3 regions of the Promicromonospora sp. NPDC050249 genome follow, and region 1 is predicted to be linked to each of the others. Evidence: predicted binding sites of a transcription regulator. Region 1 holds the regulator's gene; each other region holds the start of a gene.

Evidence for each region. Region 1 encodes LexA, which represses DNA repair genes until DNA is damaged. Its sites were predicted from a motif close to TCGAACANNTGTTCGA; they were not measured.
Region 2: AB0I32_RS24910 (DUF222 domain-containing protein) is a predicted target of LexA. The motif match lies at 1,063-1,078, and genes of this name have one in related genera.
Region 3: ruvA (Holliday junction branch migration protein RuvA) is a predicted target of LexA. The motif match lies at 1,643-1,658, and genes of this name have one in related genera.

What each region holds. Positions count from the first base shown of each region.
Region 1 is NZ_JBFAKY010000001.1:212,297-215,570, reverse strand. It holds gene AB0I32_RS00970 (ATP-dependent DNA helicase) at 1-279, shown strand, start outside; gene AB0I32_RS00965 (L-lactate dehydrogenase) at 290-1,279, shown strand; gene lexA (transcriptional repressor LexA) at 1,364-2,179, opposite strand; gene AB0I32_RS00955 (LysM peptidoglycan-binding domain-containing protein) at 2,370-2,816, shown strand; gene nrdR (transcriptional regulator NrdR) at 2,936-3,274, shown strand, end outside.
Region 2 is NZ_JBFAKY010000046.1:25,189-28,462, forward strand. It holds gene AB0I32_RS24905 (dihydrolipoamide acetyltransferase family protein) at 1-901, shown strand, start outside; gene AB0I32_RS24910 (DUF222 domain-containing protein) at 1,141-2,970, shown strand; gene AB0I32_RS24915 (hotdog fold thioesterase) at 3,148-3,274, opposite strand, start outside.
Region 3 is NZ_JBFAKY010000002.1:7,723-10,996, reverse strand. It holds gene pdxT (pyridoxal 5'-phosphate synthase glutaminase subunit PdxT) at 1-65, shown strand, start outside; gene AB0I32_RS01630 (YebC/PmpR family DNA-binding transcriptional regulator) at 150-911, shown strand; gene ruvC (crossover junction endodeoxyribonuclease RuvC) at 987-1,553, shown strand; gene ruvA (Holliday junction branch migration protein RuvA) at 1,720-2,349, shown strand; gene ruvB (Holliday junction branch migration DNA helicase RuvB) at 2,402-3,274, shown strand, end outside.

The DNA of each region.
Region 1 (3,274 bases):
CGCCCCGACGACCCGGTCAAGGCGGCACGCGCCAAGGCCGTGGAGCAGGCGGGCGGCAACGGGTTCATGGCGGTGTCCGCGCAGCACGCGGCGCTGCTGCTCGCGCAGGGTGCCGGGCGCCTCGTGCGGAGCATGGACGACAGGGGAGTGGTGGCAGTCCTGGACCCGCGACTCGCGACCGCGCGCTACGCGTCGTTCCTGACCCGTTCGATGCCCGGGTTCTGGCCGACCACCGACTCTGCGCTGGTCCGTGCCGCGCTGGCGAGGCTCGACACCTAGCCTGGGGGGCATGGCAGCCCTCTCGGACACCCCGGCCGCACGGTCCTCCGGCGCTCGCACCACCAAGCTCGCCGTGGTGGGTGCGGGCGCGGTGGGCTCGACGCTGGCCTTCGCCGCACTCGCGCGGGGCGCGGCGCGGACCATCGCCCTGCATGACGTGAACCGGGCGAAGGTCGAGGCGGAGGTGCTCGACCTCCAGCACGGCCTCATGTTCACGCCCCAGGCGCAGGTGATCGGCTCCGACGACGTCGCAGTGTGCGCGGACGCCGACGTCGTCGTCGTGACCGCGGGGGCGAAGCAGAAGCCCGGGCAGACCCGGATCGACCTCGCCGAGGGGACCATCGGGCTGATGCGCGACATCCTGCCCGGCCTCGTCGAGGTCGCGCCGGACGCCACGTACGTCTTGGTGACCAACCCGGTCGACGTCGTGACCTACGCGGCGCTCAAGATTTCCGGCCTGCCGCGGGAGCGGATGTTCGGCAGCGGCACGGTCCTTGACTCCTCCCGGCTGCGTGTGGTGCTCGCGGAACGCTGTGGCGTGGCGGTGGGGAACGTGCACGCGTACATCGCCGGAGAGCACGGCGACTCGGAGATCGCGCTGTGGAGCTCGGCGTCGATCGGCGGCGTGCCGCTGCTCGACTGGGAGCCGCTGGGCGGCAACCCGCCGCTCGACGCGGCGGTGCGTACGGAGGTGCACCACGAGGTGGTCGACTCGGCGTACCGGATCATCTCCGGCAAGGGGGCGACCAACTACGCCGTCGGCCTGGCTGCTACCCGCATCATCGAGGCGGTGCTCAACGACGAGGGCCGGATCATGCCGGTGTCGTCGCTGCTGGAGGACTACCACGGCATCAGCGACGTGTGCTTGTCCGTGCCGTCGCTCGTGGACCGGCGGGGTGTCACGGACAACGTGCTGGTGCCGATGTCCTACGACGAGCTGGCCGGCCTTCGTGCCTCAGCGGAGAGCGTGCGGGCCGTGCAGAGGCGATTCGGCTTCTGACGACACCGCGAAGTAGAGCGCCTGTCCGCCCTACGCACGCCAAGCGTTGCGCAGGGCGGACAGGCGCTCTACTTCGCGGTCTCGTCAGAGGCTGCGCAGTACGGCGACCACGCGGCCCAGGATCTGGGCCTCGTCACCCGGGATGGGCTCGTAGGCCGGGTTCTGCGGCAGCAGGAAGACGTGACCGTCGGTCTGCTTGAACGTCTTGACCGTCGCCTCGCCGTCGATCATGGCGGCGACGATCTCGCCCTGCTCCGCGACGTTCTGCTGCCGCACGACCACCCAGTCCCCGTCGCAGATCGCTGCGTCGACCATCGAGTCGCCGGCGACCTTGAGGAGGAACAGCTCGCCGTCGCCCACCAGCTGGCGGGGGAGGGGGAACACGTCCTCGACGACCTGCTCGGCAAGGATGGGGCCACCGGCAGCGATACGGCCCACGAGCGGCACGTATGACGGCGGGGGAGTGCTGGCGTCGTCGGGCACCGAGCCGCCCCAGTGGACCTGGCCGCTACGGCGCGGCTCGGGCCAGTGGATCTCGCCGCGCGTCGGCTTGTCGACCTGCTCGGCCATCGGCTCCACGAGCTCCATGGCGCGCGGCCGGTTGGGGTCGCGACGCAGGAAGCCCTTCTTCTCGAGCATCTGGAGCTGGTGCTTGACGCTCGACGGACTGGCCAGCCCGACGGCCTCGCCGATCTCACGCATCGACGGCGGGTAGCCCCGCGTCTCGAACGACTGCCGGATCGTGTCCAGCACGAGGCGCTGCCGTTCGGTGAGGCGGTCTGTCGGCGAGATCGTGTGCACGTCAGCGACCGCCTTGTCGGCTGGCGTGTCCAGCGTGGCGACGCCGGAGGCTGCCGTGTCGACGGCTCTCGTGTCGCTGGTCCCGTCCCGTCCCGTCATGCCCGTGCCCCTCCCGTTCCGACAAATGTTCTCCTGTGCGGTACCCACTCTAGGTCACAAACGCGCTCGGCTCAAACGAATGTTCGAGCGTGTCTCGACATGGACGGTGTCCCGTGCTACACAATGGTACGGGCGTTCGACGAACGCTTGTATGAACGACAGAAGCTCAGTCACTCTTCGAGGAGGGGCCATGGGGGACGTGATCCCGCTGCGGCAGTACACCCCGACGTATGAACAGGCGTATGTGCCGTCGTATGGCCGGGCGTATGCACCGGCGGCCGGACCAGCTGCGGTCCGTGCGTACACCCCGGCGGAGGGGCGCACGCTCGCCGACCGGCTGGGCCTGGCCGGCCTGCGGCTCACGCGGCGCGGCCGGGTGGTCCTCGTGCTCCTGGCCATGCTCCTGCTCGCACCGATGGTCACGTGGGGGGCGACGGCGGTCGCCAGCTCCCCGGGGGAGCCCACAGAGGTCCGGGTGCATGCGGTGCAGCCGGGAGAGACGCTCTGGGGCTTCGCCCAGGAGGTCGCGAGGCCTGGCGAGGACGTCCGGCACGCGGTCGGCAGGCTGCAGGAGCTGAACGAGATGTCGACCGGCACCCTGCGCGTCGGGGAGCTGTTGCTCCTACCCAAGGAGTGACCGAAGGCCTCGATTCGCGGACGAATGTTGCGGCTATGTTGCAAGGGGGTGGTTTGCCCGCTTACGGTCGGGGCGCGACCGGAGGCCTCCGGTCGATGGTCGACCACGCAGGAGTGAGCATGCACTGCCCGTTCTGTCGCCACGCCGACTCGCGTGTGGTGGACTCGCGGACTGCCGACGACGGCCTGTCGATCCGGCGCCGACGGCAGTGCCCGAACTGCAACCGACGGTTCACCACCGTGGAGACCGCGAGCCTGTCCGTGGTCAAGCGCTCCGGCGCCACAGAGCCGTTCAGCCGCGACAAGGTCGCCGCGGGTGTACGCAAGGCGTGCCAGGGGCGCCCGGTGAGCGACGACGACCTGGCGATCCTCGCTCAGCGCGTCGAGGAGACCCTGCGGAGCAACGGCAGCGCGGAGATCGACGCGTACGAGGTGGGCCTTGCCATCCTCGGTCCGCTC
Region 2 (3,274 bases), on a different contig from region 1:
GCCGACCGGGGACGGCGGTGTCGTCACCAGGTCCGACGTGTGGGCCGCCATCGAGGAGGCGCGGCAGGCGCCGTCGTTGACGCCGTCGCGGGCCGCGACTGCGACGGAGGCCCTGGCGCAGGGGACTGCCGCCGTCGTGCCCAGCGCTTCTGCGACCGCCGCGACCAGGCCGAGCGCTTCTTCCGCCGTCCTGCCGAGCGTTCCGGACCGTGGGGAGCGGCGCATCGCGCTCAGCGGCTTCCAGAAGACGGCTGCCAAGGTGCTGTCGCGGAGCCGTGCGGAGATTCCCGAGGCGACGGTATGGGTCGACGTCGACGCGACCGCGCTCTGGAACCTGCGCGAGGCCGCCCGGACTCCCGACGATCCGGGGCCGGGCCTGCTTGCCTACGTCGCGCGGTTCGTCGTCGCCGGGCTCAAGGAGTACCCGGTGCTGAACTCCAGGCTCGACGTGGAGCGCGACGAGATCGTCCTGCCCGGCGGCATCAACCTCGGCGTCGCCGTCCAGGGGCAGCACGGGCTGGTCGTCCCGGCAGTGCTCGACGCCGGCTCGATGACCACCACCGAGCTCGACGTGGCTCTCCGCGACCTCGTCGCACGCGCCCGTGCAGGCAAGGCGACCACCGAGGAGCTCACCGCGGGGACGTTCACCCTGAACAACTACGGCGGGTTCCGGGTCGACGGCAGCGCGGCGATCATCAACCACCCGCAGGTCGCGATGCTGGGCCTCGGCCGCATCATCGACCGCCCGTGGGTGGTCGACGGCGAGATCGTGCCGCGCAAGATCACGCAGATGTCCTTCGTCTTCGACCACCGGGTCTGCGACGGCGGGACGGCGGCGGGCTTCATGCGCTCCGTCGCTGACGCCATCGAGAACCCTGCCGCGGCGATCGTCCGCCTCTGACGGTGTGCTGCTGAGCTGGGGTGCGGGACTGCGGTCAGTGGCGCGCGGTCGGCGTGGGTTGTTGGTCTCGGTAGTGCGTCGGGACGGGGCGCCTAGATCCGAAGAGGCGTCCCCCTGCTGCCCTGAAGGGTTATCCACAGATTTCAGTTTCGCCCTGCGGTACGTACGACTGTTCGAGATAATGGAGATAACAAGGAAGCGAGAACTAGAGGCGAGCGTCGGGATGGGAGGGGGTGGGCATGGTGGAGCAGACGACGAACAGTGGCACCGCCGCCGGTCTGCCTGCTGCGGCCTCGATCGAGGACGTGCTGACCCGGATCGAGAACGAGATCGACCACCTCACCGCCCTCACGGACCTTGAGACGCTGACCGGCTGGGACGCACCGAGCATCGGCCGCCTGGTCGACGCGCATGCCCGGATCCGTCGGTTGACCGGACGGTTGGACGGGGTGCGCTACACCCTGCTGCCCCGGATCGAGAATGAGGGTTCGTGGCGCTCGGGTGGCACGGCGCGCACGTTCACGACCTGGCTGCGTCTGCGTGAAGGGATCTCTGCGTCCACGGCGGGTAAGGACATGACGATCGCGCGCCGCCTCACCACCGCCCTCCCGGTCACCCGGGAACGTCTCGTCGCGGGAACTCTGGGTGTGGACCACGCGAGGGTGATGACGGAGGTCGCCCCCACGAGCGAGACCCGCACCGACGCGCTGGCCTGGTTGATCGATACCCGCACGGGTCACACCACGACACCGGAACAGTTCGTGCAGACCGTGCCGGTCGACTTCCCCGACCCGTCCGAGGACCCGGACGGCACCGCCACCCGCGGCCTGGTCACGCAGGTGCTGGAGGGTGCGGTCGCGGACGGGACCTTGGTCACGGGTGAGGGCCTGGTCCTCCGCGAAGCGAATGTGTTGAACGCGGACCAGTTCCGCAAGGTGGCGCGCCGGTTCGCGACCCTCACCGACCCGGACACCGACGACCTCGATGATGACAAGGCTGCTCAGGGCGAGTTCCTGGACTTGTCCAAGACGTTCGGTGGGTATCACGTGGCCGGGTTCCTCACCGACGAGCACGGCCTGCAGCTCACCACCGCGATCAACGCCATGATGGGTGCCCCGTCAGCGGAGGACACCCGCACCACGACCCAGCGTCGCGCACAGGGCCTCGCGGATGTGGCGCGGGTGGTGCTGGACACCAACCAGGCCTCCCCAGGAGCGGCGATCGCACCCCACCTGAACGTGACGGTGTCCTGGAACGAGTTCGTCGCTCAGGTCACCCGCACCCGTGACGGCCTGTGCCTGTCCTGCGGACAGACCGCACCCACCCGCGGCAACCGCCCAGGCGCTGGTGCGAAGGCCCCCGGCACAGGCGCAGGCACCTGCACCGGTGCAGGTGCAGGCATCGGCACCAGCCCTGGCGCTGGTGCTGGCACCAGCTCGGCTGCGGATGCCGATGCAGGCGCGGTGAACACCGCCCCAGCGGCCGGAATCCCGACCGGTAGTCCGGCCGGAAGTCCGGGTGGAAGTTCGACCGGTAGTCCGGGTGGAGGCTTGGGTGGCTGGGATACCGCGGAGCCGACACTGTCCACGCTGTTGTCGCCTGGTGGTCCGGTGTTCACCGAGACCGGCGGCCGCGCCCCACGCGCTCTGGTGCGCCGGTTGGCGTGTCACAGTGCGGTGACGCGGATCGTGTTCGGACCCGACGGCGCCGTCCTGGACGTGGGTCGTGCACAACGGACGGTGTCGGGGCAGATGCGACGCGCTGTCATTGCCCGAGACCAGCACTGCGTCTATCCGGGATGTGATCAGCCGCCGTCACGGTGCGAGGTCCACCACGCGATCACCCACTGGGCGGCCGGTGGGGACACCTCGGTGACCAACAGTGCGTTGCTGTGCTGGTACCACCACCAGCTCGTCGACACCAAGGGCATCACCATGCACTGGACCGGGAAGGCCCCGGCCGACACCACTGCCGGTGCCCTGCTCGAAACAGGGTGGGCCTTCACCGACCCCCGCGGGCACCGCATCCAACTACCCGAACCCATCGAAGCGCCACCCGAAGCCGCCTGACTGACTGACCGACTGACTGACTGACTGACCGGCCGACCCAACGGGTCGACCCAACGGGCCGACCCAACGAGCCGACCCAACGGCGGACCCGGCAGGTCGGCCTAGCCGGGCAGGCCTGTCGGAAGGGCAGGCGGCTGGCGACGCACTCGGATCCGTCGGCAGTAGAGCCGAACTGCGTCAGCGTGGCTCGATCAGTTGGTTGGTGATGCGGGCCGTGCAGATGCGGCGCCCCTCCGCGTCCGTCACGACGATCTCGTGCGACGTGATCGTGCGACCGAGGTGTACGGGTGTGGCCGTACCCGTC
Region 3 (3,274 bases), on a different contig from region 1:
ACCCCGAGATCACGGGGGACACACGAGTGCACGGGTTGTTCGTCGGCATGGTTGCGGGCGGCTGAGCGCTTTCCCCGGTACGGTTCGACCCCGTATCGAAGCCCCGAAGTCAATAGAGCCATCGGAAATGCAAGGAGTCAGGTAGAGGCATGTCAGGTCACTCAAAGTGGGCCACGACCAAGCACAAGAAGGCCGCGATCGACGCCAAGCGCGGCAAGCTCTTCGCGAAGCTGATCAAGAACATCGAGGTCGCGGCGCGCACGGGCGGCGGCGACCTCGCCGGTAACCCGACGCTGTTCGACGCGGTGCAGAAGGCGAAGAAGTCGTCGGTGCCGAACGACAACATCGAGCGCGCACTGAAGCGCGGTTCCGGCGAGGGCGCCGACGCCGTCGACTACCAGACGATCATGTACGAGGGCTACGGCACCAACGGCATCGCCGTGCTGGTGGAGTGCCTCACCGACAACAAGAACCGCGCGGCCTCCGAGGTGCGCCTCGCGTTCAGCCGGAACGGCGGCAACCTCGCCGACCCGGGCTCGGTGTCGTACCTGTTCTCCCGCAAGGGCCTGATCGTGGTCCCGAAGGCCGACGGCGTGGGCGAGGACGAGGTCATGCTCGCCGCGCTCGACGCCGGCGCCGAGGACGTGACGGACCAGGGCGAGGTCATCGAGGTCCTGACCGAGGCCACCGACCTGGTGTCGGTACGTACGGCCATCCAGGAGGCGGGCATCGAGTACGACTCCGCCGACGTGATCTTCCACCCCTCCATGCAGGTCGAGGTGGACGTCGAGGGTGCTCGCAAGATCATGCGCCTCATCGACGCGCTCGAGGACAGCGACGACGTGCAGAGCGTCTTCGCGAACTTCGACGCGAGCGACGAGGTCATGGCCGCCCTCGACGAAGAGGAGTGACGTAGCCGCTGGTCGGGCCCGCCCCGTTGGTCGAGCCTGTCGAGACCCCGCCCGGCGTCATGAGAACCTGACGCCATGCGCGTACTAGGGGTCGACCCCGGCCTGACCAGGTGCGGAATCGGTGTGGTCGACTCGCTGCCCGGGCGCCGGGCGCGGATGGTCGCGGTCGGGGTGATCCGCTCCGAGCCGGACCTGTCCACCGACCTGCGGCTGCTCAAGATCGCCGAGGGCCTGGACCTGTGGCTCGACGAGCACGTGCCCGACGTCGTCGCGGTCGAGCGGGTGTTCGCGCAGCACAACGTCGGCACGGTGATGGGGACAGCCCAGGCGGCGGGCCTGGCCATGGTGGCAGCGGCCCGCCGGGGCGTGCCCGTCGCCCTGCACACACCGTCGGAGGTGAAGGCGGCGGTGACCGGGTCCGGCCGCGCCGACAAGGCTCAGGTGACGACGATGATCACCCGCATCCTCGACCTCGACGAGGCGCCGCGGCCGGCCGACGCCGCCGACGCACTGGCTCTCGCCGTCTGCCACCTGTGGCGCCCCGCCGGCGCGCTGCAGGGCGGCGACCGGCACGAGCTCACCCCGGCCCAGCGCGCCTGGGCCGCCGCGGAGCAGGCAGCGAAGCAGCGCCCCCGCCGCTAGCAGTGCCGGCCCGCGCTCAGGTAGGGGCGCGGTCGGAGGGTGGTGGCGGCGTGGTGCGAGGGACCGGGTGGTCCGGCTTGTTAGGGTCGTCGCACGACTGTTCGAGTGGGTCTCGCCGGAACTGGATCATCGAGACCCCCATCCACGACCCGAGAAGGGGGACCCCGTGATCGCCTCGCTGACGGGAACCGTGGCCCATGTGGGCCTGGACCGCGCGGTGGTCGACGTCGGCGGCGTCGGCTATCTCGTGCACGCCACGCCCACCACGCTGGCCACGCTGCGCGTCGGCGAGACGGCCGGCGTCTCGACGAGCATGGTGGTCCGCGAGGACTCGATGACGCTGTACGGGTTCGGCGACCCCGACGAGCGCGACGTGTTCGAGGTGGTGCAGACCGTGTCCGGCGTCGGGCCGCGCCTGGCGCTCGCGATGCTCGCCGTGCATACCCCGGACGCGCTGCGCCGGGCGGTCGCGGGGGAGGACCTCGCCGCGCTGACCCGTGTCCCGGGCATCGGCAGGAAGGGCGCGCAGCGCATAGTCCTCGAGCTGGGGGACCGGCTCGGGCCGCCGTCGGGGGCGCTCACGGGCGCGGGCTCGGCGACCGAGCCCGCCGCGAACGTGGGCGACCACTCCGAGCGTGTGGTCGAGGCCCTGGCGGGTCTCGGCTGGCCCGCCAAACAGGCCGACGACGCCGTGGCGAAGGTGCTCGCCGACGCCGGGACCGACGCGATAACGGCCGACGAGGTCGCGACCACGCTCCGGGCCGCGCTCCGCCTGCTGGGGGGACACCGTGGCTGAGTTCTCGGCGGGCTCGTCCACCGGGACAGGTACGACCGGGGAGCGGGACCGTATCGTCGCGCCGAGCGCCGACGAGATCGAGCGGGCCGCCGAGGCTGCGCTGAGGCCCAAGGGTCTGGACGAGTTCGTGGGCCAGCGGGTGGTGCGCGACCAGCTCTCCCTGGTGCTGCAGGCCGCCATCGCCCGCGGTAATCCGCCCGACCACGTCCTCCTGTCCGGGCCGCCAGGGCTCGGCAAGACCACGCTGGCGATGATCATCGCGGCCGAGCTCGCCGCGCACATGCGGCTCACCAGCGGCCCCGCGATCCAGCACGCCGGCGACCTGGCCGCCGTCCTGTCCTCGCTGGAGGAGGGGGACGTGCTGTTCATCGACGAGATCCACCGCCTGGCCCGCCCTGCCGAGGAGCTCCTGTACGTCGCGATGGAGGACTTCCGGGTCGACGTCATCGTCGGCAAGGGTGCGGGCGCCTCGGCGATCCCGCTGGCACTGCCGCGGTTCACCGTCGTCGGCGCCACCACGCGCTCCGGACTGCTGCCCGCCCCGCTGCGGGACCGCTTCGGCTTCACCGGCCACATGGACTACTACTCGGCCGAGGAGCTGGAGCGCGTCATCCTGCGCTCCTCCGGGCTGCTCGGCGTACACCTGGAACACGCGGCGGCGCACGAGATCGCCGGCCGCTCCCGCGGCACCCCCCGCATCGCCAACCGCCTGCTGCGCCGCGTGCGCGACTGGGCGCAGGTACGCGGCGACGGACGTCTCGACCTGCACGCCGCGCGGTCCGCGCTCGAGGTCTACGAGGTCGACCCCATCGGCCTCGACCGCCTCGACCGTGCGGTGCTCACAGCGCTGTGCACCAGGTTCGGCGGCGGGCCCGTGGGCCTGTCCACGCTGGCCATGACCGTGGGCGAGGAGGCAGAGACGGTG